2 linked regions of the Orrella dioscoreae genome follow. The protein of the gene in region 1 interacts with the protein of each later gene in a pairwise test. Links are inferred from orthologs where the notes say so. Each region holds a gene or a part of one and is shown on either strand. Other genes may lie near its edges.

Region 1 (14,276 bases):
CAGGGGGGTCATGACCCAGAAGCCGGGGCCCAGCACGGTGGTGGCCTGCACGAAGGTCTCGTACTGGTGCAGGAACTTGCCGTGCACGGTGACGCGGCGATAGACGTCGTCGTCATTGTTCACCGCCGCCCAGGCCGGCTGGCGCGGGGCATCGACGGGCGCGGCATAGACGCGGGTGTCGACCTTGTGGATCAGGTCGAGCTTCCAGGCGCGGCGTTCCACCTGCCAGGTGCCGAGGGCAAGCAGGCCGGCGAAGACGGCAAGGCCGATCAGGGAAAGGACGACGAGGGCGAGCGTGGAGCGCGGGCCGCGCGTGTCGCCGGAGGAGGGGGGAGGGGTGGCCGGACCGCCGTGGGGCGGTCCGGCCTGGTTTTGCCGGGTGCTCAATGGCTCAGGGCATGTTCTTCATGTCGTGCAGGCCCGGCATCATGTTCGCGTCCAGGTGGAACATGACCCAGATGGAGCCCGCCAGCATGATGACCACGACGACGATCGTGAAGATCAGGGCCAGCATGTTCCAGCCGCCCTCGGAACGGGCGTTCAGGTGCAGGAAGTAGACCATGTGGACCACGATCTGCACGGCGGCGAAGCCCATCACCACCATGGCGGTGGTGACCGAGGAGTCGATGACCTTGCCCATGACCAGCCAGAAGGGGATGGCGGTCAGGATGACGGACAGGACGAAACCGATGACGTAGCTCTTCAGGGTGCCGTGGGCGCCCTCGTCGTCGTGGTGATCGTCGTGATGAGGATCGCCGTGACCGGCGTGTGCGGTATCGGTATGCGCGCTCACGGCAGCACTCCCATGAGGTAGACAAAGGTGAAGACGCCGATCCAGACCACGTCCAGGAAGTGCCAGAACAGCGACAGGCACATCAGGCGGCGGCGGGTGGAGGGCGTGAGGCCCCAGCGCTTGACCTGGAAGATCAGCGTGACCAGCCAGATGATGCCGAAGGTGACGTGCAGGCCGTGCGTGCCCACCAGCGTGAAGAACGAGGACAGGAACGCGCTGCGTTGCGGCACGGCGCCCACGTGGATCAGGTGGTAGAACTCGTAGATTTCCAGCGCGACGAAGATCGCGCCCAGCACGCCGGTGATGGCCAGCCAGACGATCGTGGGCTTGACGCGGCCCTTGACCATTTCCAGCATCGCGAAGCCGTAGGTGATCGACGACAGCAGCAGCATGGCCGTGTTGATGGCCACCAGTTGCAGGTCGAACAGGTCGGCGCCGCTGGGGCCCGCTGCATAGTTACGGCCCACCACCGCGTGCACGGCGAACAGCGCCGCGAAGATGAGGCAGTCGCTCATCAGGTAGGTCCAGAACCCCAGCATCGTGCCGTTCTGGGGGTGGTGTTCCTCTTTCAGGTGGAACTCGAGGGGCTTCGACGCGTCGTCGCCCTGATGGGACAAGTGTGCGGAATTAGACATGGCTGGCGAGCAGGCGGGTGCGTTCGGCTTCGACACGGGCGACTTCTTCCGCGGGGATGTAGAAGTCACGATCCGTGTTGAAGGTGTGATAGATGGCGTAGGCGACCAGGGCGAAGAACGTCACGCCCACGAGCAGCCACATGTGCCAGACCAGGCCGAAACCCATGGCGATGGAGATGCCCGACAGGATCACGCCAGCCGAGGTGTTCTTGGGCATGTGGATGGGCAGGAAGCCGTCGGTGGGACGCTTGTAGCCCTGCTCCTTCATCTGGTACCAGGTATCGACTTCATGCACTTGCGGGGTGAAGGCGAAGTTGTAGCTGGGCGGGGGCGAGGACGTCGCCCATTCCAGCGTGCGGCCGTCCCAGGGGTCGCCCGTCACGTCGCGCAGCTTGTCGCGGCGGATGAAGCTGATGACCAGCTGGTACAGGAAGGCGGCGATACCGATGGCGATGATGAAGGCGCCCACGGCGGCGATCTGGAACCAGATCTGCAGCGACATGTCGTCGAAGTGGTTCATGCGGCGGGTGACGCCCATGAAGCCCAGCACGTACAGCGGCATGAAGGCGACGTAGAAGCCGATCAGCCAGCACCAGAACGACACCTTGCCCCAGAACGGCTCGAGCCTGTAGCCGAAGGCCTTGGGGAACCAGAACGTGATGCCGGCCAGCATGCCGAACACCACGCCGCCAATGATCACGTTGTGGAAGTGGGCGATCAGGAACAGGCTGTTGTGCAGCACGAAGTCGGCGGGCGGGACGGCCAGCATCACGCCGGTCATGCCGCCGATCACGAAGGTGACCATGAAGCCCAGGGTCCACAGCATCGGCACTTCGAAGTGGATGCGGCCACGGTACATCGTGAACAGCCAGTTGAAGATCTTCGCGCCCGTGGGGATCGAGATGATCATCGTCGCGATCCCGAAGAACGAGTTCACGCTGGCCCCGGAGCCCATGGTGAAGAAGTGGTGCAGCCAGACCAGGTAGGACAGCACGGTGATGACGACCGTGGCGTACACCATCGAGGCGTAGCCGAACAGGCGCTTCTTGCAGAACGTGGCCACGACTTCGGAGAACACGCCGAAGGCGGGCAGCACCAGGATGTAGACCTCGGGATGGCCCCAGATCCAGATCAGGTTCACGTACATCATGACGTTGCCGCCAAGATCGCTCGTGAAGAAGTTGAAGCCCAGGTAGCGGTCCAGCGTCAGCAGGGCCAGCACGGCGGTCAGGATCGGGAACGAGGCCACGATCAGGACGTTCGAACACAGCGAGGTCCACGTGAAGATGGGCATCTTCATCATGGTCATGCCGGGCGCGCGCATCTTGACGATGGTGACCAGCAGGTTGATGCCTGACAGGGTCGTGCCTACCCCCGCGATCTGCAATGACCACAGGTAATAGTCCATCCCGACGTCAGGACTCTGCAGGATGCCCGACAGCGGCGGATAGGCCAGCCAGCCGGTCTTGGCGAACTCGCCGACGAACAGCGAGATCATGACCAGCACGGCGCCTGCCGTGGTCATCCAGAAGCTGAAATTGTTCAGGAAGGGGAAGGCCACGTCGCGCGCGCCGATCTGCAGCGGCACGATGTAGTTCATCAGGCCGGTGATCAGCGGCATCGCCACGAAGAAGATCATGATGACGCCGTGCGCCGTGAAGATCTGGTCGTAGTGATACGGCGGCAGGTAGCCGGCCGAGTCGCCGAAGGCGATGGCCTGCTGGATCCGCATCATGATGGCGTCGGCGAAGCCGCGCAGCAGCATGACCAGGCCGAGGATGACATACATGATGCCGATCTTCTTGTGATCGATGCTGGTGAACCATTCACGCCAGAGATAGCCCCAGCAACGGAAGTAGGTCAGGCCGCCGACCATGGCGAGGCCGCCCAGCACGACGGCCGCGAAGGTCGCCGCGAGGATGGGGTCGTGCAGGAAGGGAAACACGTTCCAGTCGAGGCGACCGAAGACGAGTTTGGTGAGATCGAATTGTTCAGACATCGTTGGTACCGTAGCGGACGGGGCGCAGCGTCACAGCGTCTGCGTGACGGGGGCCACGGGGGCCGCCGACGAGACGAATGCGGGGTCTTCGGGGGAGCACATCGCGCCGACATAAGTGCGGACGTGCGCGTGGCTCAGGCCGAGCTTCTCGCGGGTGCTGGCATCGAGCGAGGTCATGTTGTACAGACCGGGCAGGCCCAGGCCGCCCTGCGCGTCGATGGCCATCATTTCATTCATGCACATGCGGTTGGCTTCGACGCAACGGTTCAGGATCGCGTTGAAGAGGTTGGCAGGCACGTTGGCGAAGTAGCGCACGGGTTCGCGTTCGCTGGGCTGTTCCAGCTTCAGGTAGTCGGCGCGCTCGAGCGGGGCGCCTTCGGCGCGGACCTTGTTGATCCAGCTGTCGAATTCACCTTGTTCCATTCCGTGGAACTTGAAGCGCATGCCCGAGAAGCCCGCGCCGCTGTAGTTCGCCGAGAAGCCGTCGAAGGTGCCCGGCTTGTTGATGATGGCGTGCAGCGTCGTCTGCATGCCCGGCATGGCGTAGATCTGGCCGGCCAGCGCGGGGATGAAGAAGGAGTTCATCATGGTCGACGACGTGATCCGGAAACGGACCGGACGATCGACCGGGGCGGCGAACTCGTTGAGCGAGGCCACGCCTTGCTCGGGATAGAAGAACAGCCACTTCCAGTCCAGCGCCACCACTTCGATGACCATGGGCTCGACGTCTTTCTCGACCGAGCGGGCCGCGTCGATGCGGTCCAGCGGGCGATAGGGGTCGAGTTTGTGGGTGCTGACCCAGGTCAACGCGCCCAGCGCGATGATGATGAGCAGGGGGACGGACCAGATGATCAGTTCCAGCAACGTGGAATGATGCCATTCGGGATCGTAGGTGGCTTCGGTGTTGCTGGCGCGGTACCGCCAGGCAAACCAGAAGATCAGCACGATCACTGGTACGATGACCAGCAGCATCAGCAGGGTGGAGTAGATGATCAGGTCGCGCTGCTGTACGGCGATATCGCCCGAGGGCGAGAGCGAGACGGCACTGCAGCCTGACAACAGGATGACCGAAAGCAGGGTCAATCCGCGCGGGAGCTTGGAAAAGGACATGGCCGTTAGGTAAAGTGGAAGCGTAGCCGGGGGCACAACCTAAAAAATTTACGCTGAAATGTTGCGTCGCGGGAATTGGACATTTTGTCCTATGGCGGATTCGCGCCAGGAGTGCGATCCTACGAGGCTGCCCCGAAAATACCCGGAATCACCGAGCTAGCGATGTCAAGCACCACTCACGCCCAAGAGCCCAATTCGCGCACCGCGGAACGCGATCTGCGCAAACTCCATGCCGAGCATGACGCCAAGGTCGCGCCCGGCGAGATCGCCATCGGCGTCGTCATCGGCCGCGCCTCGGAGTACTTCGACTTCTTCGTCTTCGGCCTCGCCGCGGTCCTGGTCTTCCCGGCGGTGTTCTTCCCGTTCGCCGGCCCGCTGCAAGGCCTACTGTACTCCTTCGTCATCTTTTCGTTCGCGTTCATCGCGCGTCCTTTCGGCACCGCGTTGTTCATGGCCATCCAGCGTCGCTGGGGCCGCAGCGTCAAGCTGACCGCCGCGCTCTTCCTGCTGGGCACCGCCACGGCCGGCATGGCATTTCTGCCCGGGTACAACACGCTGGGCCTTGCTGCCTGCGTGCTGCTGGCCATTTTCCGCACCCTGCAAGGCGTGGCCTTCGGCGGCTCGTGGGACGGCCTGCCCTCGCTGCTGTCGCTGAATGCTCCCAAGAACCGCCGCGGCTGGTACGCCATGCTGGGCCAGCTGGGCGCGCCCATCGGCTTCCTGATCGCCAGCGCCCTGTTCCTGTACCTCCACGCCAGCCTCTCCAACGAGGACTTCCTGGCCTGGGGCTGGCGCTATCCCTTCTTCGTGGCCTTCGCCATCAACGTCGTGGCGCTGTTCGCCCGTCTGCGCCTGGTGGTGACCCACGAGTACACCAAGCTGCTGGAAGAGGGCAAGCTGAACCCCATCGGCACCGTCGAGATGATGCGTGCCCAGGGGTACAACATCTTCCTGGGCGCCTTCGCCGCGCTGGCCAGCTATGCGCTGTTCCACCTCGTCACCATTTTCCCGCTGTCGTGGATCAAGCTGACCTCGGGCCAGGACATCAACGGCGTGCTGTGGGTGCAGGTGCTGGGCGCAGGCGTTGCCATCATCGGCACGCTGGTGTCGGGTTACCTGGCTGACCGCATCGGCCGCCGCAACCTGCTGGGCGGTTCGGCCGTGCTGATCGCGCTGTTCGCGTTCGCCGCGCCGTCGCTGCTGAATGGCGGCCCCACCGGCCAGGACGCCTTCATCCTGATCGGCTTCGCGCTGCTGGGCCTGTCCTACGGCCAGGCCGCGGGCACCGTCACCTCGAACTTCAGCGCGCACTACCGCTATACCGGCGCCGCGCTGACCTCCGACTTCGCCTGGCTCTTCGGCGCGGCTTTCGCCCCGCTGGTCGTGCTGCACCTGTCGGCCAACTACGGCCTGACCTACGTCAGCGCCTACCTGCTGTCCGGCGCGGCTTGCACGCTGATCGCCCTGCGCATCAACAAGCGCCTGGAATCCGCCAACCGCTAATCTTCGGTTACGCCTTCCAGACGGCAGAACGGCCCGCGCCAAGCGGGCCGTTCTGTTTTCCGGCACGGTTTGACGCATGCGGCACATTTGGTGGCGGATGCCTTGCGTCTCGTAGTCAACGCTTGCCAAAGCCTGCTGCAAGCGGTTTGCCACCCCACCAGAATGGACGGGGTAGCAACCCAGACATCAGGAGACGGGCATGAGCACCCAGGACAGGAACGTGGGGCAGGCAATCGCCGCGACCGTCGGCAAGCACCAGGACATCCAGGCGGAGCAGGATCGCAAGGACCGGCAGGCGGCGCATACCGGGCAGGGCAAGTCTCCCGCGCCCGGCCCGCAGCGTGATGAGCCTGCGCCGCCGCTGCCGGCGCAGCACCAGACGAAACCGGGGCACGAGGCCGCGCTGGATCCCGCGCCGCGCTATGCTGCGCCCCACTATCGCGGCAGCGGCAAACTGCAGAACCGGGTCGCGCTCATCACGGGCGGGGATTCCGGCATCGGCCGCGCGGTGGCGGTCCTGTATGCGCGCGAAGGCGCGGATGTCGCCATCGTCTATCTCAGCGAACACGAGGATGCGCGGGTGACGCAGGCGGAGGTCGAGCGGGAAGGGCGGCGCTGCCTGCTCATTCCCGGCGACGTGAAGGACGCCGCGTTCTGCCGCATGGCTGCGCAGCGCACGGTCACGACCTTCGGCAGCCTGGACATCCTGGTGAACAATGCGGCCTTCCAGGAGCATTCCCATGCGATCGAAGACCTGACGGACGCACGCTGGGAGGAAACCTTCCGGGTCAATATCCACGGTTACTTCCACATGGCGAAGGCGGCCTTGCCGCACATGGAGCGGCATGGCTGCATCATCAATACCGGATCGGTGGTGGGGCTGCGCGGCAGCAAGGAACTGCTGGACTATGCGTCCACCAAGGGTGCCATCCATGCCTTCACCAAGGCGCTGGCCAGCCAGTTGATCGGGCGCGGCATCCGTGTGAACGCGGTGGCGCCCGGCCCGGTATGGACGCCGTTGAACCCCGCGGATCGTCCCGCCGAGGAGATCCCGGACTTCGGCAAGGGCACCGACATGGGCAGGGTGGCGCAGCCCGAAGAGCTCTCGCCGGCCTATGTCTTCCTGGCCGCGCCGGCATGCAGCAGCTATATCACCGGCATCGTGCTGCCGGTGACGGGGTCCGTGGGGGCGATCTGATCCGGCGGCCTCAACGCGCCAGCAGTTCGTACACGATCATGTGCGTGCCCAGCAGGATCAAGCTGATGAGAAAGCACTTGCGGAACACCGCGGGCGACAGGCGCTTGCGCAGCGCGGTGCCCAATTGCATGCCGACCAGGGCGGGCAGCAGCATCACGAAGGACAGGCCCAGCGCCGACACCGGATAGCGCCCGTTGAAATACAGGCCCAGCGCCAGCGCGATCGTGGAGACGGTGAAGGAGATGCCCATGGCCTGGATCAACTCGTCGCGCTCCAGGCCGAGAGCCTGCAGGAAGGGCACGGCAGGAATCACGAAGACGCCCGTGGCGGCGGTGATGACGCCGGTGACGGCGCCGATCAGAGGACCCATCCAGCCTTCATCCTTGGCGCGCACGGTCATCTTGGCCCCGCTCAGGCCCCAGGCGGCGTAGGCGATGAGCGCGGCGCCCAGCGACAGCGTGGCCCAGGCGCCGGCGGGCGCCCCCAGCGCCAGCGAGCCGGCAATCGTGCCGGCCAGCACGCCTGCCTGCATGGGCGCCAGGCGCTTCAGCAGCGGGCCCAGGGTGTGCCAGGGACGGATCTGCCAGATGTTGGTGATGAGGGAGGGGATGATGAGCAGCGCGGCGGCTTGCGCGGGCGTCATCATCAGCGCCAGCAGCGCCATTGCGATGGTGGGCAGCCCCAGTCCCACTACGCCCTTGACCAGGCCGGCCAGGACGAAGATGGCGCCGGCCAGGGCGGGAAGCAGGAGTGGCGAGGCGGACAACAGGTCGGGAGCAAGCATGACGGCGGCGCGGCGGGCCAGGAAGGAATCAGCAGGTCCCGATTCTGAGCGCTTGGTTCAAGCCTGAAAATTCGGAAATCCCTGGCGTATCCTCAGGAAGAACCTGAAATCATGGGCGGCCAGGCCGCTTGAGCCATGCCTTGCCCTGAATCAATATCCTGCACGGATGGCAGGCGTATCTTGAAAGTCAAGCTGGGCATGACAGTAAGGACGCAGTCAACCGTGGGCAAGAAATTCCCCCTCAATCCCAAGTTCCCCGAGCGCATCTGCTGGGGCTGTGACCGCTATTGCCCGACGGGCGACATGGCTTGCGGCAATGGGTCGGGGCGCACCCAGCACCCTTCGGAGGTGCTGGGGGAGGATTGGTATCTGGTGGGGGATTGGGGGATGGAGGAGAGCGAGGGCAAGCCTGCAGCGGAGGATATCGGGCCTTAGCAACAAATGCTTCGCGTGGGCAGAGGTATTGTGAACATCCTAGTTCATTTCCGAAATACCCCAGGGCCGGATATTCCGCGACGACCCCTCCCAACGGATCTGCTCCACCTTCCACCTATCCGAAGGCAGTTTGACCAGTGTCACGGAAAGATCCGGCGCATCGGGCGTTCGCAGCACGGTGGTGGCCCGTTTGCCGTCGACCTTGGCCGGTTCGGCCTGGGTGGCCGCGGTGATGGCAAAGGGCAGTTTCTTCAGCACCGCCGCGCCGACCAGCAGGGTGTCGAACTGGCGGGCGTTGTCGAAGTTGTATTCATTGGTGGGCGCCACGCCGCGGGCGATGTCCTCGCGGCTGCGCTCGGTTTTCTTCGCCAGCGGGGACAGGTCCAGGTCGTTCAGCGTGAATCCCGGAATCAGCTGTTCCATGCGCAGCGCGCCGATGGCCGCCATGGCATCCCATTCCGCGCCAGGCGACAGCAGGTGATAGCTGGCGAAGTAATCCCCGTGCGACCAGGCATGCATGAAGGCCTGCACCGTGGTGTCCGGCGAGGACATGTCCAGCGCGTCGTAGAAGGTGCGCGGCGTGCCGGCGGGCGCCGCGGCAGGCTTGAGCGAGGAGGCGCCCTGGGCCTGTCCGGACTCGCCATCCCAGGGATGGGCGGCGATGGATGCGCCGGGCCAGCGCACCTGGTCCACTTTCCAGCGGCCGGAGGGCTGGCGCAGCAGCGACATCGTCAGCGTCTCGGCCTTGGGGGTCTTCAGCGTCACGGTGGCCTGCGTGTCATCGGCCTTGCCGACCTCGACCAGCGTCTCGCTGGTGAGGACGAAGGGCAGCTTGCCGCGCTGGGCGGCACCCAGCATCAGCGCGTCGAAACGGCGGGTGGGATCGAAATCGACTTCCGAAATGGGGGCGGCATCGTCATGGGAGGCCTCGGCGCCCTGGGCGGGACGCTGGTAGACCGGCGACACCTTGTGGTCGGACTCATCGAAGCCCGGCACCAGACGTTGCGGCGTGTAGTCATCGATGGCGCGCGACGCATCCCATTCGCCCTGCGGCGACAGCAGCAGGTGCACCGCCATGAAATCCTGGGCGACCCAGGCCTGCACGAAGCGTGTCGCGCTGGCCTGCGGAGATGACATGTCCAGCGATTCGTAATACGTGCGCGCCACGGGGGGCGTGGTGCTGGTGGGCGCGGGGGCGTCGGTGGCGCCGGCAGGCGCGAACCAGGTGGAGACGGCGAGGGTGAGCAGGGCGAGCAGCCCGGCGGGGCGCGAACGTAGCAGGGACATGGCGAAAGATGAGCGTCGGAAGCCGACCGATGATAGCAACCGGCGGGTGCCCCGACGCTGGCTGCCGGCGCCGAATTTGAATCCGGATGTCACACGCGATGGATCGCGGCCGGCTGCTGCCGGCCACGGCGGTCTGCATCCGTGCCGCGCAGTGGGCGCCCTACAGCGTCCCTCGCGGCCGCTGCGCCCAGGGTTCCCGCGCCAGCTTGTCGGCCAGGTAGTCGATCAGCGCCCGCACCCGGGCAGGCTTGCCGCGTCCCGGCGGCGTGATCAGGTGCAGCGCCAGCGGCTCCACGCTCCAGTCTTCCATCACCGTCTGTAGCGCGCCCGATTCCAGGTCCTTCCAGCACAGGAAGTCCGGTTGCAGCGCCAGGCCCAAGCCTGCCATCAGCGCGGGGGCCAGCGCCTCGGCATTGTTGATCTGCAGGGGCACGGTGGGGGAGTGCGTGTATTCGCCTTCCGTCTTGTGCGTGAAACGCCAGTTCGTGCCGCTGCGCGAATAGGTATAGAGCAGGGCGCGGTGCCCGGCCAGGTCGCGCGGATGCCGCGGACGGCCGTGGCGCGCGAAATAGCCGGGCGTGCCCACCAGGCGGATCTGCACCTCGCAGAGCTGCCGGGCCAGCAGGCTGGAATCGACCAGCTTCGAGACGCGCAGGGCCAGGTCATAGCCGTCGTTGACCAGGTCGTTCAGCTTGTCATCGAAATGCACGTCCAGCTGCACGTCGGGGTGGAGCCGCATGAATTCAGGGAATAGCGGCGCCAGTCGGGGAATGCCGAAAGACATGGGGGCGGCCAGGCGTATTGGCCCGCGCAGGCTGCGCGAGAGTTCCGCCATGTCGGCCTCCACCGCACGGCCTTCTTCCAGGATGCGGGCGGCCCGCGCCAGCGCCGCCTGGCCGCTCTCGGTCAGCGACATGCTGCGCGACGTGCGGTGGAACAGCACGGTCTGCATGCTGGCCTCCAGGCGGCTGATGGCCTTGGAAACCGTGGCCTGGGACAGCGAGAACTCGGCCGCGGCGCGGGCAAACGAGCCCAGCTCAGCGACCTTCGCGAAGATGGCCCAGGCTTCCAGGTCCGGCATTTTTTTCATGGGGATTGCCTTTTTACATGAGTCGCGGAGAGAGACAGCAATACCACTGAAACGGCGCCGCCAGCATCCAAGAAATGGAAAAGATGCCATTCCATTCAGCTACTTATCAGCGGCCTGGCGGAAACCTACACTGCAGCTGGCCTGACCATTTCGCGCCATGCAGGCCGGTGGACGGGCTTCATCCCAAGACTTCCCGGAGCCTCTTCCATGTCGCAGAAATACCTCGAAGTACTGACGCCGCAGAACAGCCAGCTCATCTTCATCGATCAGCAACCGCAGATGGCTTTCGGCGTGCAGTCCATCGACCGCCAGACGCTCAAGAACAACGTCGTGGGTCTGGCCAAGGCGGCCAAGATCTTCGATATTCCCACCACCATCACCACCGTCGAAACCGAGAGCTTCTCGGGCAATACCTTCCCTGAACTGCTGGGCGTGTTCCCGGATCATCCGATCCTGGAGCGTACCTCGATGAATTCCTGGGACGACCAGAACGTGCGTGACGCACTGGCCAGGAATGGCCGCAAGAAGGTCGTCGTGTCGGGCCTGTGGACCGAGGTCTGCAACACCACCTTCGCCCTGTGCGCCATGCTCGAGGGCGACTACGAGATCTATATGGTGGCGGATGCCTCGGGCGGCACCTCGTCGGACGCGCACAAGTACGCCATGGACCGCATGGTCCAGGCCGGCGCCGTGCCGATGACGTGGCTGCAGGTGCTGCTGGAGTGGCAGCGCGACTGGGCCCGCAAGGAAACCTACGACGCCGTCACCGGCATGGTGCGCGAGCATGCGGGCGCCTACGGCATGGGCATCGACTATGCCGTGACGCACGTGCACAAGGGCCCGGAGCGCGCCCAGCACGGCAAGCGCATCGGCCCGAACCCGGCCAACAAGTAATGCCCGGGCGGCCGTCCTGGCCGTCCCGCGCGGACGGCCGCAGCGGCAGCCTGCAAGAAGGGGGTCTGTCATGAAAATGTATGTGTTGTCCCTGGGCGCCGGGCTGCTGATCGGCGTCATCTACAGCCTGTTGAATGTCCGTTCGCCGGCGCCGCCCTTGATTGCGTTGGCGGGTTTGCTGGGCATCCTCCTCGGCGAACAACTCATCCCGGTCGGAAAGCAGCTCCTGCAAGGCACCGCCTTCAGCGCGGCCTGCGACAAGGTCCATGCCGTCAGCCATGTGATGGGGCCGTTGCCCGGCCGCCATGCCACGCCCGCCGAAGCGAAACAGGACGAGTCCAAGCCGGGCTGACGCGCGCTGCCGCGCTTGCGGCAACCGGTCCTGTTCGAGTCGCCGAATTCCCGCCTGACAGGCGAATCTTTTTCGTATTGGAGTCCGCAACGTGGCGCATCCTGACGTCATCTTCTTCAACGGCCGCATCACCACCCTGGACCGCGCCAACCCCACCGCCAGCGCCGTTGCCGTGCGCGATGGCCGCTATGTTGCCGTGGGGCAGGACGTGCAAGTGCTGGCGCTGGCAGGCGAGGCCACGCGCCGCATCGACCTGCAAGGCCGCGGCGTGCTTCCGGGCCTGCATGACAACCACACGCACGTGGTGCGCGGCGGCCTGAACTACAACATGGAACTGCGCTGGGACGGCGTGCGTTCGCTGGCCGACGCCATGGACATGCTCAGGCGCCAGGTCGCCGTCACGCCGGCGCCGCAATGGGTGCGCGTGGTGGGGGGCTTCACCGAGCATCAGTTCATCGAGAAGCGCCTGCCCACGCTGGAAGAGATCAACGCGGCGGCGCCCGATACACCGGTGTTCCTGCTGCACCTGTACGACCGCGCCCTGTTGAATGGGGCGGCCCTGCGCGCCGTGGGATACACCAGGGACACGCCCGAGCCGCCCGGCGGCCAGATCCTGCGCGACGGCCAAGGCAATCCCACGGGCCTGTTGCTGGCCAAGCCGAACGCCACCATTCTTTATGCCACGCTGGCCAAGGGCCCCAAGCTGCCGCTGGAATACCAGGTCAATTCCACGCAGCACTTCATGCGCGAGCTGAACCGCCTGGGCGTCACGGGCGTCATCGACGCGGGCGGCGGCTACCAGAACTATCCCGATGACTACGCCGTCATCCAGCAGTTGGCCGACGAAGACAAGATGACGGTGCGCCTGGCCTACAACCTCTTCACGCAGAAGCCCAAGGAAGAGAAGGAAGACTTCCTGAAGTGGACGGCGTCCGTGAAGTACAAGCAGGGCAACGATTACTTCCGCCACAACGGCGCGGGCGAGATGCTGGTGTTCTCGGCCGCCGACTTCGAGGATTTCCGCCAGCCGCGACCGGACCTGGCGCCGGAAATGGAAGGCGAGCTGGAAGAGGTCGTGCGCGTGTTGGCGCAGAACCGCTGGCCCTGGCGCCTGCATGCCACCTACGACGAAACCATTTCGCGTGCGCTGGACGTGTTCGAGAAGGTCAACCAGGACATCCCCCTGCAGGGCCTGAACTGGTTCTTCGACCATGCCGAGACGATCTCCGAGCGTTCCATGGATCGTGTCGCCGCGCTGGGCGGCGGTATTGCCGCGCAGCACCGCATGGCGTATCAAGGCGAGTATTTCGTCGAGCAGTATGGCGCGGCGGCTGCCGAAGCCACGCCGCCCGTCGCCCGCATGCTGGAAAAGGGCGTGAAGGTGTCGGCCGGCACCGATGCCACGCGCGTGGCCTCCTATAACCCGTGGGTGTCGCTGTCTTGGATGGTCACCGGCAAGACCGTGGGCGGCCTGCGCATCACGCCGCGGCGCAATTGCCTGGACCGCGAGACCGCGCTGCGCATGTGGACCGAGAACGTCGCCTGGTTCTCCAATGAGGAAGGCCAGCGCGGCCGCGTGCAGGTGGGCCAGTTCGCCGACCTGATCGTGCCCAGCAAGGATTACTTCGCGTGCAGCGAGGACGAGCTCTCCTTCCTGACTTCCGACATGACCGTTGTGGGCGGACGGGTGGTGTACGGCGCGGGCGCGTTCGCCGCGAACGACGACAATCCGCTGCCGCCCGCCATGCCGGACTGGTCGCCCCCGCGCCGTTTCGGCGGTTATGCCGCCTGGGGCGAGCCCGAGGGCGCCGGCCGCAATTCGCTGGGCCATGTGCGCTACCAGGCCATGGCCGCCTGCGCGTGCGCATCATCCTGCGGCCTGCACGGCCACGACCACGCGCGTTCCTGGGGCGCGTCGGCGCCGGTGTCGGACCTGAAGGGCTTCTTCGGGGCGCTGGGCTGCTCGTGCTGGGCGGTGTAGGCCATGGCGGATCAGACGAACGACCCCAGGCACGACCGCAGCCACGGCCATGACCACGGCGCCGAGGCCGCCGCGACGGCGCCGGTGGCGCAATCGTCCAGCAGCTTCGCGCCGTTGCGGCAGAAGCTCTTCCTGGTGCTGTGGATCGCCACGGTCCTGGGTAACATCGGCAGCTTCATCCGGGACGTGGCCAGTGCCTGGATCATGACCGACCT
Region 2 (14,362 bases), 1.1 Mb from region 1 along the record:
GCTGCCGGGCCGGTAGCCCTGTGAGAACACATGGGCGCCATCCACCAGCGACCACAAGGCATCGCGCCCCGCCGCCGTGTCCAGGTCGACCAGGGCGGATCGCTTGCCACGGCTGGTGTCGACGATGGCGCCGATGTTCGGCAGCGTCGGGGAATTCACCAGCATGACATCGGCGCCGTGCGAGGCCAGCGCCCGTCCGCCCATCGGGCCGGCCAGGATGCGCGTCAGATCCAGCACACGCACCCCGGACAGGGGACGCGCCGCTGCATCCAGTGCCGGCAGGGCAAGAGGCGGCGCATCGTCCAGTCGCGTGAACGTCATGACAGGCTGGGCCGCCACCGCCCGTCCCTGGGGACTGCCATCCCATTGCGCAAAGCTGCGCAATGCCGTCACGACCAATCCCCGCGCCGCCGCGGCAGTCTCGAAGTCGATGGCGCGCCAGCCACGCAAGGCCTGCTGGACAGTGTCGCGGCTGGCATGGGCCACATCCAGTCCCAGCAAGCGCAAGGCACCGTCGCGATGATGCGCGAAATTCGCATGGATACGCACATGCCCGTCCGCGGTCTCGTACAGGCCGGTGATGGGATCCCAGTACTCCGGCTCCTTGCCGTCCAGCAGGAACCAGCCCGTGCACTCGATTGCAGCCTGCCGGGCCTGCACGGTCACCTGCTGCCGGGGCGTGCCGCGCAGATGCGCCAATTCGCAGGCTGCCAGGGCTGCGGCAGCCGTCGTGACCTGGGCCGCCAGGCCCACGGGAAAGGACGAGGGGAAGACGGGGTCCCGCCCGGGCAGTTGCACCGGCGCGAGCCCCTCGGCCGGCAAGCCGGCAAGGCGCCACAACGTTTCCAGGGTATCGAGAGCCGCCATCGCCATCTCATCCTTCAGCACCGATTGGCGCTTGTTCCAAAAACAGCCGTTGCTGGCCATTCTGCCTGCCGCCACCCGGGGCAGCAAACGCGTGGGCAAGGCGGTTTTCCCCATCGGGCCCGACCGCCCTGTGGATATCCTCCATGGAGCGGGGGTGTGGACAAGCTGTGGATCGTTTGGGGACAACACAGGGCCGTCCAGCGCCGCTTCCAGACTATCCACTTTCGCGTACAGCGGCACACAGGGGTGATCAACAGCGAAAATCCTTTTCAAACCATTGATTTCAAAAACCTATTCAGGCTTGTGCCACTTATGCACATCCCTTATCCATTACCATCAGTTGTATATATAAAGAAATGAACAAGGAACAAGGGAAAAGAAAAAAGTCCGTCCGGACCTGAGTCTTTGGCCTGACGGCCTACTCCCCTGTTCCAACCCTGTCTGCGCATAATTTGATCGGATCAAACTGCCATCGCTCCTCAGCGCCTGTGGATAACCTCTATGGAGCCGATATGTGCAGAAGCTGTGCGGGCTTTCTGGACAACCCGGGGATGGCAGGTGTCCCTCAAACTTTGTTCAACTTCATCCCCCGTTCAAAACACGGTTTCTTCACACCGAAAAAACGTGCCAACTTCTTGTTTTTGAAAAAATTTTCCAGGTAGTTCGAGTTATCCACAGGGCATCTTATCTACCATTAGTTGTATATAAAAGATATTAAGTAAAGACCACCCCGTCTCTCCTTCCCATCCAGATCCATGCGAATACTCCTAGTCGAAGACGAACCCGAATTGGCCCGTTGGGTCTCGCGCGCCCTGGCCCGTCAGGCAGGCTTCGTCGTGGAATGGGCCGACGATGGACTCCTGGCAGACAAACGGCTCGCCATGGAGGAATTCGACGCCATCGTGCTGGACCTGGGCCTGCCCACCCTGGATGGACGCACCTTGCTGGCGCGCTTGCGCGCGCGGGACGACCGGACCCCCGTTCTCGTCCTGACCGCCCGCGATTCGCTGGCGGATCGGGTCGATACGCTTCATGAAGGCGCGGATGACTTCCTCCCCAAACCTTTCCGCGTAGAAGAGCTGGAAGCCCGCCTGACGGCTTTAATCCGGCGCAGCAGGGGGAGGGAGCACCCCCGGCTTGCTTGCGGCGCCCTGGTGCTCGATACGGCCTCCCAGCGCTTTACCTTGCATGGACAACCCTTCGCCCTGTCTCCCCGCGAACATGCCGTGCTGCGCGTGTTCATCCAACGCACGGGAGAACCGGTGAACAAGCAGCAGATCCTGGAACGGGTGTTTTCCCAGGACAGCGACGTCAACCACGAAGCCATCGAAGTGCTGGTCCACCGATTGCGCAAGAAATTGGCAGGCGCCGGCGTGCAGATCGTGACGCTGCGCGGCATGGGCTATTACCTGGAAACCGTGGCCGGGGAAGTCACGCCCTCCGCCCTGCCCGCCGCCGATGCGTAGGCCGCTGTCGCCGCGCAGCCTGAAGGTCACGCTGCTGTCGTGGATGGTCCCTGTCCTGGTGCTCGTCATGATCGGCGCGCTGTGGCTGTCCAATCGCATGCTGAAGGAGCAGGTCGATGCCGCCTATGACCGCTCCCTGGCGGGTGCCTTGCGGGCCATCGACCTGAATATCTCCACCGCGTCAGGCGGCCTGTCGATGGAACAGCCCTATCTGATGCTGGAGTTCTTCGAGCTGACCGCCAACGGCCGGGTGCATTACCGGGTGGCCACCGAAGACGGTCTCGCCGAGATCGGCAGTCCGGCATTGCCCTTGCCAGATGTCCTGCCCTCCCCGGGCACGCCCATGTTCTATGAAGCGGTCTTCCAGGAAGAACCGGTACGCGTCGCCATCCTGTTGCGCGACGTGGATCCGCCGCTGGCCAGCGGACATGGCCGCCTGGTCGTGCAGGTGGCGGAAAGCCTGGAAACCCGGCGGGTCTTCATCAATGCCATGCTGCGGCGGTCCATCGAGCGCGACGTGGTCGGCATGATCATCAGCGTCCTGGTTCTGGTGGCGGGCGTCATCATTTCCTTGCGACCCCTGGGACGCCTGCGCGACGGGCTGCAGCGGCGTGATCCCGATGATCTTCGGCCGATCGAGTCCGACGAATTGCCGGACGAAGTCCTGCCCCTGGTCGACGCGCTGAACCAGCACATGGCGCGCCACGAGGCGCAGACACAGGCACAGCGGCAATTCCTGGACGATGCCTCGCACCAGTTGCGCACCCCCTTGTCCATCCTGCGGACCCAGCTGGGTTATGCCATGCGCGAATCGGATCCCGACGAGTTGCGGGCTGCGCTGCATGCCATGCAGGAAGGGCTCGATCGCGCCGAGCGCATGACCAACCAGATGCTCGCGCTGGCGCGTGCCCGGGACGCCGGCGTTGCGCGCCATGCCCTCGATTTCGAGACCGTGGACCTGCGTGAACTTGCGCACGGCGTGCTGCGTACCCTCTTGCCCGCGGCACGCGCCAAGCGGCTGGACTATGGCCTGGATGACGGGCCGGACAGCATGCGGATCTATGGCGTGGAATGGCTGTTGCGCGAAGCGCTCATGAACCTGGTGGACAACGCCATCCGCTATAGCCCCATCGAGGGGACTGTCAGCATCACCCTGTCGGCCAGCACGCACCTGGTGGAGGTCGGTGTCATCGACACCGGGCCGGGCATGAGCGAGGAGGACATCGCGCGCGCAGGGGTGCGCTTTCGCCGCGGCCAGGCCGGCAAAGGCAAGCCTGGCGCGGGTCTGGGGCTCGCGATCGTGCGCACGATCTCCGACCTGCATCGCGCCCGTCTTGCCTTGCAGGCCGCGCAACCGGGTCCGGGCTTGCACGTCAGCTGGGTCTTCCGGCGCGTGGCCTCGTGACGCTGTCACGCAGCTAGGGGTTATCCCTGGATTTGCGCAAATAATCCGCGAATTGAAAGGTAGCGGAAAGGCGCGGTTTCGTACCTTGTCGCCAGCATGCCGTCACCCGGCATGATTCCAGCGCGGCGGCGCACGATCGCCGGTGCATAAGAACATGGAGACTGACATGACCCCCATTTCCTTCCCGAAGGCCCGCGCGGCCGTGGCTGCCAGCCTGCTGGCCCTGGGCGTGGCTGCCGTGCCCGCGCACGCCGAGCCGCAACGTCCCGAGTGCATTGCGCCCGCCCAGCCTGGCGGCGGCTTCGACCTGACCTGCCGTCTGGCGCAGTCCGCCCTGAAGGAATCCGGCGCGCTGAAAAGCCCGCTGCGCATCGTGTACATGCCCGGCGGCATCGGCGCGGTGGCCTACAACAACATCGTGGCCCAGCGCCCCGCGGAAGCCGGCTCCATCGTCGCGTTCTCGGGCGGCTCGCTGCTGAATCTCGCGCAGGGCAAGTTCGGCAAGTACGGCGTGGACGACGTGCGCTGGCTGGCCGCGGTCGGCACCGATTACGGCGTGGCGGTCGTGCGCAATGACTCGCCGCACAAGGACCTGAAGAGCCTGATGGAGGCCTTCAAGCAGGATCCCACCAAGATCGTGCTGGGCGCTGGCGGTTCGGTCGGCAGCCAGGACTGGATGAAGGCCGCGCTGACCGCCAAGGCGGCTGGCGTCGACTACAAGAAGATGCGTTTCGTGGCGTTCGAAGGGGGTGGCGAAGCCATCACCGCCTTGCGTGGCGGCCACATCCAGGCCTACATGGGCGATGCCGCCGAGGCCATGACCATGCTGGAAGGCGGCGCACCCATCCGCGTGCTGGCCGTCTACAACGACAAGCGCCTGCCGGGCAAGCTGGCCGATATCCCCACCGCCGCCGAACAGGGCTACGACATCAACTGGCCCATCATCCGCGGCTACTACGTCGGCCCCAAGGTCTCGGACGCGGACTACCAGTGGTGGGTCGAAGCCTTCCAGAAAGCCATGGCCTCGCCCGGCTTCGAGAAGCTGCAACAGCAACAGGGCCTGTTCCCCATGAACATGGTGGGCCAGGAGCTGGACGCCTACGTGAAGGAACGCGTCAAGGCCTACGCACAGCAGGCGGAGTCCTTCGGCCTGATCAAGAAGTAAGACGCGGGGCGCCGCCGCCGCACTCCCCCGCCTGTTCCGATGTCTCCCCGGCGCAGGCGGGTTTTTTCTTCACGCCGACGTCATCGCAGATCACAGTCGCCGCGCGGCCCCTGGCCTTGCGGCCGTCCTGCGTCCCTGCATGGCCTCAGCGGGTGTCTTTCCATCAACATCGTCCAGACTGAGAGGGTGCCATGGCACTGAACGACAGGACTCTAGGGATTGCCGCGCTGGTGCTCGCGGCCTTCCTCACGTGGCATGGCTACGACCTGGAAGCGCCCTTCGCCTACGAGCCCGTGGGGCCGAAGGCCTTCCCCTTGCTCGTCGCATTGATCATCGCGCTCTGTGGCGTGCGCCTGATCATCAAGGGCGGCAATCCCGCCGAACCCAACCCGCCCGGGGCCAACGCGCGCATCGGCATCATGGTGGGACTGGTGGCCGGCTATGCCTTCCTTTTCCAGTGGCTGGGTTTCGTGATAGCCACCGCTGCCATGACCATCCTGGTCGGCCGTCTCTTCGGCGGCACCTGGCTCAAGAGCGCGATCGGTGGCGTGGTCATGTCCGTGGGCTTCTTCTTTCTCTTTGACCGTGCGCTGGATGTGGTGCTGCCCACCGGCCTCCTGGGAGGACTGCTATGAGCGGCATTCTCGACCAACTCGCCCTGGGTTTCGGCGTGGCCTTCACGCCCATGAACCTGCTGGTGGCGGCTCTCGGTTCGTTCTTCGGCACCATCGTCGGCGTGCTGCCGGGCCTGGGTCCCATCAATGGCGTGGCCATGCTGATCCCCATCGCCTTCGCGATGAACCTGCCGCCTGAAACCGCGCTGATCCTGCTTGCCGCGGTGTACGTGGGCGCCGAATATGGCGGGCGCATCACGTCCATCCTGATCAACGTGCCCGGCGAGGCAGCGGCGGTCATGACCACGCTCGATGGCTATCCCCTGGCGCGCCAGGGCCTTGCCAGCGTGGCGCTGTCGCTCTCAGCCTGGTCGTCGTTCATCGGCTCGCTGATCGCGACGCTGGGCATCATCCTGTTGGCGCCGTTGCTGGCCAACTGGGCCCTGGCTTTCGGTCCCGCCGAGTACTTCGTGCTGATGGTCTTTGCCTTTTGCGCGCTGACCAGCCTGCTGGGGGATCAACCCGTCAAGGGCGTGTTGGCGGCGATGATCGGTCTTGCCATTTCGACGGTGGGCGTGGATGCGAACTCGGGTGTCTACCGCTATGCCTTCGACATTCCGCACCTGGCTGACGGCATCGATTTCGTGGTGGTGGTGATCGGCCTCTTCGCCGTAGGCGAGATGCTGCAGATGCTGGAGAAGGTGCTGTCTGGCCATTCCATCGAGGTGCCGGTCAGCGGCCGCAAGCTCTTCAACTTCAAGGAATTGAAGTTCACCAACGGCAGCACCTTGCGTGGCGGTTTCCTCGGGTTTTTCCTCGGCGTGTTGCCGGGTGCAGGCGCCAGCGTGGCGTCGGCCGTGGCCTATGCCAACGAAAAGCGCTACATCGAAGGCAAGGACCCCGAAGCGAAGTTCGGCAAGGGTGACATGCGTGGCCTGGCGGCGCCCGAAGCCGCCAACAACAGCGCGGCAACCGGATCGTTCATTCCCATGCTGACGCTGGGCGTGCCGGGCTCGGGCACCACCGCCGTGATGATGGGCGCCCTGACGCTCTACAACATCACGCCGGGTCCGGTGCTGTTCGATGCGCAACCGCAGCTGGTGTGGGGCCTGATCGCGTCGCTCTTCGTCGCCAACGTCATGCTGTTCGTCATGAACGTGCCGATGGTGCGCGTGTTCGCCTCGATGCTGTCCATCCCATCCTGGCTGCTAGTGCCGGGCGTGCTGGCCATCAGCTTCATCGGTGTGTATGCCATCAACGCGACGACGTTCGACCTGGTGCTGGTCGTCATCATCGGCGCGCTGGGCTACTTCCTGCGCAAGCTGAATGTGCCGATGGCGCCGATGATCCTGGGCGTGGTGCTGGGCACGATGATGGAGCAGAACCTGCGCCGTGCCTTGTCCATCACGAACGGCGAAATCGGCATCCTGTTCCACAGCGGCGTGGCCAAGGGCTTGTGGATCGCGGCGTTGGCCGTGGTGATCCTGCCCATTGCGTATCGTCGCCTGATCCGCAAGCGCCGCGGGACGAAGGCGGGCGAGCAGGACGAGTGATCTGCTTTCGCCTGTCGGGGTAGGCGGAAAAGAAGAAGGGCGTGGCCAACAGCCGCGCCCTTCTTCCTTGGCCCGCCGGACACCGGATGGATGGGCCCGGCAGGCGTTCAGACCGACTGCAGGCGCCGGATGGCCTCGTCCAGGGTCGCGTCCTGCTTGGCGAAGCAGAAGCGCACGATCTGGTGGTTGGAAGCGGGGGCGGCAGGCTGGCGATAGAACGCCGACACGGGAATGACGGCCACGCCGTGTTCCAGCGTCAGCCAGCGCGAGAATTCGGCCTCGGGCAGGTCCGAGATCGCGCCATAGTCGGCCAGCATGAAGAAGGTGCCAGGGCATGGCAATGCCTTGAATTTCGTGGCGGCAAGTCCGCGCGCCAGGCGGTCGCGCTTGGCCTGGTAGAACGCGGGCAGGTTCGCGGCATGCGAGGCATCCTGCATATAGGTGGCCAGCGCATGCTGCATCGGCGAGGCCACCGTGAAGACCATGAACTGGTGCACCTTGCGCAGCTCGGCCGACAGGGCCTTGGGGGCGCAGCAATAGCCTATCTTCCAGCCGGTGGTGTGATACGTCTTGCCGAAAGACGAGATCACGAAGGCGCGCTCGGCCAGCGCAGGGCGGCTTGCCAGGCTGACGTGCGGCTGGCCATCGAACACGATGTGTTCATAGACTTCGTCCGACGAGAGCAGCACGCGCGTGTCGCGCACGATGTCTTCCAGCGTGTCCAGGTCGGCCTGCGTCAGCACCGCGCCGGTGGGGTTGTGCGGGAAGTTCAGCATCAGCAGGCGCGTGCGCGGCGTGATCGCATCGCGCACCTTCTGCCAGTCGACGCGGTAGTACGGATCGGCTTGCGTCGGCGCGCGCAGCGGCACCGGCACGGCCACGCCGCCCGCCAGGCGGATGGAAGGCAGGTAGGAGTCGTAGCAGGGTTCGATCACGACCACTTCGTCGCCAGCCTGGACCGCGCACAGCACCGTCGCCATCAGGGCTTCGGTGGCGCCGCTGGTCACCGTGATCTCGCTATCCGCGTCGTAGCGCCGTCCATAAAGGGAGGCCACCTTGTCCGAGATCGCCGCGCGCAGCGGCGCGATGCCGGGCATGTAGGGATACTGGTTATGGCCTTGCGCCATGGCCTGGCTGACCAGGTCCAGCAGTGCGGGGTCGGCGTTGAAGTCAGGAAAGCCCTGGCCCAGGTTGATGGCGCCGGTGTCGGCGGCCAGCTTGCTCATGACCGTGAAGATGGTGGTGCCGACGTCGGGGAGCTTGGATTCGATCATTGTGTGCTTGCGTGCCGCAGGAAAGGCAGCGGGCGGAGTTAAGGGGTTGGCGTGGAAGGCAAATGCCAGCGTGCGAAGGATAATACGCACTTTACGCGCGAATGCCGCCCCAGCCGTCCATGATGCCCTTGCGCCTTTTTGCCGGATTCCTGATTGCGTTGGCCGGCGCGCTGCTCGCCGTGCACCTGGACCTGCCGTTGCCGTGGATGCTGGGCCCCTTGCTGGCGACCGCGGCCACGCGCATCCGCGGCATGCAGACGGTCTGCCCTGCCCCGCTGCGCAACGCGGGCCAATGGGTCATCGGGACGTCCCTGGGCCTGTATTTCACGCCACAGGTCGTGGGACATGTCGTGGACCATGCGCCGGCCATCGTGGCGGGCATGGTGTTTCCGGTGCTGCTGTGCGGCCTGGGCGCCATCCTGATGCAGCGCTTCGCCAAGGTGGATTTCCAGACCGCCTGGTTCTCCTGTGCGATAGGCGGCGCCAGCGAGATGACGACCCTGGCCGAGCGCCATGGCGCGAACCTCGAACGCGTCGCCACGGCACACAGCGTGCGCATTCTGCTCGTGGTTATGATCGTGCCCTTCCTGTTCCAGGCCTGGGGCGTGGCGGGCCTGGATCCCTCCTTGCCGGGCACTGCACGGGTGGACCCGCCGGGATTGTTCCTGCTGGTCGCATTGACGTGCGCCAGCGCATTCCTGTTCGCCTGGCGCAAGCTGCCTGCGCCCTGGATACTTGGGCCGCTGGCCGTGGCCATGGGGCTCACCACGCAGGACGTGTCGCTGTCGGCGCTTCCCGCCGTGGTGACGGCAGGCGGGCAACTGCTCATCGGCTGGTCCTTGGGCGACCGCTATCGGCCGGGCTTCTTCCGCGGCGCGCCAAGCCTGGTCCTGACGGCGGCGCTCTATACCGTGCTTTCCTTGCTGCTGGCAGCGGGGTTCGCGTGCCTGCTCGTCCTCTTCACGGACGTCCCGCTACCGACGCTGATCCTGGGCACGACACCCGGTGGCATCGCCGAGATGGCGATCACCGCAAAGGTGCTGCAATTGGGCGTGCCGGTCGTCACCGCGTTTCACGTCACGCGGATGGTTTTCGTGGTGCTGGTGACGGGGCCTTTGTATCGTTTGGTTTCGCGCAAAAAGTCCGCGGAAAAGCCTTAATTGGCGCGGTTTGGCACGCACAAATACGACATTCGGGAAAACGCCGATATGAATATTTTGCCGGCCGTCGGTATGCTGCATTTCGCGGTTGTAATCAAGCTGTGCGCAAGACCCCTCTGTCGGCCCTCTCGCTTTACCCCTTGCCCTTCGCGGTATCCGGAAGCAGATGTCCAGTAGGAATTCAGCGACCTTGGTTCAATGCACTCCCTGTTTTCTATATGGACGTTTCCGATCATGGCTCAAACGGGCAAAGTTAAGTGGTTCAACGCCGAGAAGGGTTTCGGTTTCATTACCCCCGACGCGGGCGGCACTGACGTCTTCGCGCACTTCTCGGCCATCCAGGGCCGTGGCTACCGCAGCCTGAACGAAGGCCAGGCCGTCGAATTCGAAGTGAAGGATGGCCCCAAGGGCCCTCAAGCTGAGGACATCCGTCCTCTGTAAGTCGGGAAATCCCGTTTTTCCCGTCAGGCCAGCCTGTACTGGCCCGACAACGCCCCGCGCCTTTCAGGCCGGGGCGTTGTCACGTGAAGTCGTTGAAACTTATAAATTATCTATATAAATCAATGGCTTGCGGCGGCATTGCTCATCGCGCGTCGCGCACCCAGCCGACGCGATAGACCCTGCCAGTCTGTATTCCCTCGACGCTTCGGCGATAAGCCGCAGCCACTTTCCACGCTGGCACGCTGTCGAAACCGGGAAAACTGTTGGCATAGTGTTCCAAGGCCTCCGTCAGGACGGTAGGACTGACGACGTTGATACGCCGGCCTGACAACGCCAGCGCCGCTGCGCGCACAAATCCCTCCAGACCGGCGTTGACCGCTGCGGCGTTGGTGCCGTCCCGGATAGGCTCATCCGAGAGGATGCCGGTGGTCAGCGTAATCGAACCTCCTTCGTTCAGATAATGCTGGCCGATCAGCGTCAACCGCACCTGGCCCAGCAGCTTGTCCAGCAGGCCTTGTGCGAAGTCTTCCGCGCGCAGGGTTTGCAGCGCGCCGAAGTGGACGTTTCCCGTGGTGGCGATGATCGCATCCACCTTCCCTACCGATTCGAACAGCGCTTGCACGCTGTGCGCATCCTTGATGTCGACGGACAACGTGCTTCGGCGATGACTGGCCTGGATCACCTCGTGATCCCTTTCCAGGTCTTGGACTACCGCCTTCCCGATCAGTCCGCTGGCGCCGACGACGAGTACCTTCATGAATATGCTCCTTATCTGTTGGCTGACACGCCACAGTGTGGGGAGCGCATCCGAGCTGATCAATGGCGGATAATTTGCAGGACTTTCAACATCGGGTTGGGAATGAGGCGGGCATGGACAGGATCAAGGCCATAGAAGTCTTCGTTGCCGTGGTAGATAACGGCAGCTTGACCCGTGCCGCGGAGCGGCTGGACGTGACGCCAGCGATGGTGGGCAAGGTGTTGGCGCAACTGGAAACCCACCTGGGCGTGCAATTGATACGGCGAACAACCCGTCAGCAGAGCCTCACCGATGCGGGTCGGCGTTTCTACGAGGAAGGCCGGCGAGTATTGGAGCAATTGTCATGGGCGGAGGCATCCGTGACGGATCTTCAGGCACAAGGACAGGCAACGCTGCGCATCTCCTGCGCCACCACGCTGGGCCAATGCTTGATCGCACCGGCGCTGGCGGGTTTTCAGCAAGAGCATCCCAATGTCCGGCTTGTGCTGGAGCTGAGCAACAGCCATGTAAATCCTGTTGAGGAAGGATTCGATCTGCTGCTTCGCGTTGGCGCACTGGATCCGGACCTCGATCTGGTCGCGATACGTCTTGGGGACTATCGCATGGCGTTGTGTGCGTCTCCTGAGTATCTTGCCGTGCACGGCACGCCGGAACACGTCGAGCACTTGGTCAGCCATCGGTGTCTTGGAAACCTCGTTTGGAATAGGCGTTCCACGTGGAACCTGTTGATCGGGGAAGCGCCGCAGCCCTGGCCCGACGCGATCTTTCTGAGCAATGATGGCCCGGCATTGAGACAGGTTTCGCTAGCAGGCGGCGGCATCCTGCTTCAACCGGAGATGTTGGTGGAAGAGGATATCGCCTCCGGAAGGTTGATTCCCCTGCTTGAGGATTACCTGCCCGCGTCTCGGCCTATACATGCTCTGTATCGTCGGGACAGATTCCCGCTGGCGAAGGTATCGTCATTGGTGGATTACCTCCGACGGACCTTGAGATCAACGCTCCAGGATTGATCGCTATCGGGTGTTCCACGTGGAACATGCATTTTGCTTTGAGCTCCCGCGCAACGTTGGTTGTTTCACGTGGAACACGAACTCTCATTGTTCCACGTGAAACAGAACGCCAATGTTCCACGTGGAACATGGATCTCCCGCTCGGATATATCCCCAGGTGCTGGACACGACAATTACCTCAGTGCATTCATCGAGTGAGCCCGTCTCCCTTCCCCAACGCGCTTGATGTTCCACGTGGAACCAAAAGAGCCCCGGCACTATAATCCCGGTTTGATCTTTGCCTTACCCATTCCCATCATGGATTTCCCCCGCGAATTCGACGTCATCGTGGTCGGCGGCGGTCACGCCGGCGCCGAAGCTGCGCTGGCTGCCGCACGTGCCGGTAGCGCCACCCTGTTGCTGACCCACAATATTGAGACGTTGGGACAGATGTCCTGCAACCCGTCGATCGGGGGTATTGGTAAAGGCCACCTGGTCCGTGAAATCGATGCCCTGGGCGGTGCGATGGCCATTGCCACAGATGAGGCAGGTATCCAGTTCCGCATCCTGAATGGTTCCAAGGGCCCCGCGGTGCGTGCCACCCGTGCCCAAGCAGATCGGGTGCTTTATCGCAAAGCCATCCGCGGCCGCCTGGAAAATCAAGAAAATCTCTGGCTCTTCCAACAAGGCGTCGATGATTTGATGGTGGAAGGCGACCGTGTGGTGGGGGCCGTTACCCAGATTGGTTTGAAGTTTCGCGCGAAGACGGTGGTGCTGACTGCAGGCACCTTCCTGAACGGCCTGATCCACGTGGGACTGCAGAATTACTCCGGCGGCCGGGCAGGCGATCCGCCCGCGACCTCATTGGGACAACGCCTCAAGGAGCTGAAGCTACCGCAAGGGCGCCTGAAGACCGGGACGCCGCCGCGCATCGATGGCCGCAGCATCAACTACAGCGTGCTGGAAGAACAACCCGGTGACCTGGATCCGGTGCCGGTGTTCTCCTTCATGGGCAATGCGGCGATGCACCCTCGCCAGGTGCCTTGCTGGATCACCCACACCAATGCCCGGACCCACGACATCATCCGTGGTGGCCTGGATCGCTCGCCGATGTATAGCGGCGTGATCGAAGGCGTGGGGCCGCGCTATTGCCCGTCCATCGAGGACAAGGTCCATCGTTTTGCCGACAAGAACTCGCATCAGGTCTTCCTGGAGCCTGAAGGCCTGGATACGCATGAGGTCTATCCCAACGGCGTCTCCACCAGCCTGCCGTTCGACGTGCAGCTGGATCTGATACGGTCCTTGCCCGGTTTGGAAAACGCACACATCCTGCGTCCTGGCTATGCCATCGAATACGACTACTTCGATCCGCGTGGATTGAAGAGCAGCCTGGAGACGCGAGCCATCCAGGGGCTTTTCTTTGCGGGTCAGATCAACGGCACGACGGGCTACGAAGAAGCCGCGGCACAAGGCCTGCTGGCTGGCGTGAACGCCGCGCTGCAAGCCCAGGGGCGTGAACCCTGGGTGCCGCGCCGCGAAGAGTCCTACCTGGGTGTGCTCGTCGATGACCTGGTCACGCGGGGCGTCACCGAACCTTATCGGATGTTCACGTCGCGTGCGGAATACCGGCTGAGTCTGCGCGAAGACAATGCCGATCTGCGCCTGACCGAAATTGGCCGCAACCTGGGTATCGTGGACGATGCCCGCTGGGAGGCTTTCAATCGCAAGCGCGACGCCGTCGCCGCGGAAGTGCAGCGCTTGAAAAGCAGCTGGGTGCATCCGCGCAACTTTTCGTCGGATGCGGCCGAAGCCTTGCTCGGCAAAGCCATTGAACGTGAGTACTCGCTATCAGATTTGCTCTCACGCCCCAACGTGTCTTATCGCCGCCTGATGGAAGCGCCCAATGGCCTGGGCGAGCTACTGGCCGGTCCTGGCCTGCCAGAGGGCGAAGTGGCCGAGCAGGTCGAGATCCAGATCAAGTACGCGGGCTACATCGCCCGGCAGCAGGACGAGGTGCGCAAGCATGCCCACCACGAGGCCCAGCGCATCCCCGAAGACATCGATTACGACGCGGTGACCAGCCTGTCCTTCGAGGTGCGCCAGAAGCTCAAGGCCGCGCGCCCCGAAACCGTCGGCCAGGCCGCCCGGGTCTCGGGCGTCACGCCCGCCGCCATTTCATTGCTGCTCATCCACTTGAAGCGCCTGCAGTACGGCTCGCGCAATCGGCGGGCTGCCTGAATGCCGCCCGTCACCGCTAGTACCGACCACGCGCCTCGCCTGGCGCGTGCAGTGCAGGTCCTGGGCCTGACCCTGGATACGGTCCAGCAGGCCGCGCTGCTGGCCTATGTGGGCCAGATGCAGCACTGGAATCGCACCTACAACCTCACTGCGCTGCGGGATCCCGAGCAGATGCTGATCCAGCACGTCTTCGACAGCCTGTCGCTGGTGGGGCCGCTCGCGCGGGTCCTGGACGCGCGCGGCGACGCCCAGGCAGGCGCGCGCATCATGGACGTGGGCTCGGGCGGCGGCTTGCCGGGCGTCGTGCTGGCGATCGCGCGGCCGGACTGGCAGGTCACTTGCGTGGACGCCGTCGAAAAGAAAACCGCCTTCGTCCGCCAGATGGCCGGCGTGCTCAAGCTGCCGAACCTGAAGGCCACGCATTCGCGTGTCG

What was found.
Region 2: the proteins of cyoB (region 1) and ODI_RS00760 interact in binary tests that used the Escherichia coli proteins (3 or more experiments, as listed by UniProt). The link is inferred for Orrella dioscoreae from one-to-one orthologs.

The regions. Positions count from the first base shown.
Region 1 is NZ_LT907988.1:1,266,404-1,280,679, forward strand. Bases 925-3,829 are described here. They hold cyoB (cytochrome o ubiquinol oxidase subunit I), read right to left. Parts: upstream 3,428-3,829; coding sequence 1,421-3,427; downstream 925-1,420. Other genes in these bases: cyoC (cytochrome o ubiquinol oxidase subunit III), read right to left, coding at 925-1,428; cyoA (ubiquinol oxidase subunit II), read right to left, coding at 3,458-3,829. Outside these bases: ODI_RS05750 (SURF1 family protein), read right to left, coding at 1-387; cyoD (cytochrome o ubiquinol oxidase subunit IV), read right to left, coding at 392-793; more of cyoC, read right to left, coding at 790-924; more of cyoA, read right to left, coding at 3,830-4,537; ODI_RS05775 (MFS transporter), read left to right, coding at 4,700-6,040; ODI_RS05780 (SDR family oxidoreductase), read left to right, coding at 6,240-7,238; ODI_RS05785 (sulfite exporter TauE/SafE family protein), read right to left, coding at 7,249-8,022; ODI_RS05790 (DUF3079 domain-containing protein), read left to right, coding at 8,245-8,457; ODI_RS05795 (hypothetical protein), read right to left, coding at 8,497-9,744; ODI_RS05800 (LysR family transcriptional regulator), read right to left, coding at 9,905-10,834; ODI_RS05805 (hydrolase), read left to right, coding at 11,042-11,728; ODI_RS05810 (XapX domain-containing protein), read left to right, coding at 11,799-12,080; ODI_RS05815 (amidohydrolase), read left to right, coding at 12,172-14,061; ODI_RS05820 (MFS transporter), read left to right, coding at 14,065-14,276. UniProt on the Escherichia coli protein: Cytochrome bo(3) ubiquinol oxidase is the terminal enzyme in the aerobic respiratory chain of E.coli that predominates when cells are grown at high aeration.
Region 2 is NZ_LT907988.1:143,220-157,581, reverse strand. The notes cover bases 6,262-9,252. They hold ODI_RS00760 (pyridoxal phosphate-dependent aminotransferase), read right to left. Parts: upstream 8,345-9,252; coding sequence 7,178-8,344; downstream 6,262-7,177. Other genes in these bases: ODI_RS00755 (AbrB family transcriptional regulator), read left to right, coding at 8,464-9,252; ODI_RS00765 (tripartite tricarboxylate transporter permease), read left to right, coding at 6,262-7,070. Also shown: ODI_RS00790 (CoA transferase), read right to left, coding at 1-867; ODI_RS00785 (response regulator), read left to right, coding at 1,623-2,333; ODI_RS00780 (sensor histidine kinase), read left to right, coding at 2,326-3,738; ODI_RS00775 (Bug family tripartite tricarboxylate transporter substrate binding protein), read left to right, coding at 3,905-4,903; ODI_RS00770 (tripartite tricarboxylate transporter TctB family protein), read left to right, coding at 5,101-5,538; more of ODI_RS00765, read left to right, coding at 5,535-6,261; more of ODI_RS00755, read left to right, coding at 9,253-9,504; ODI_RS00750 (cold-shock protein), read left to right, coding at 9,739-9,945; ODI_RS00745 (short chain dehydrogenase), read right to left, coding at 10,088-10,702; ODI_RS00740 (LysR family transcriptional regulator), read left to right, coding at 10,816-11,712; tRNA uridine-5-carboxymethylaminomethyl(34) synthesis enzyme MnmG, read left to right, coding at 12,010-13,929; 16S rRNA (guanine(527)-N(7))-methyltransferase RsmG, read left to right, coding at 13,930-14,362. UniProt on the Escherichia coli protein: Shows aminotransferase activity with methionine and histidine as substrates, and to a lesser extent also with phenylalanine.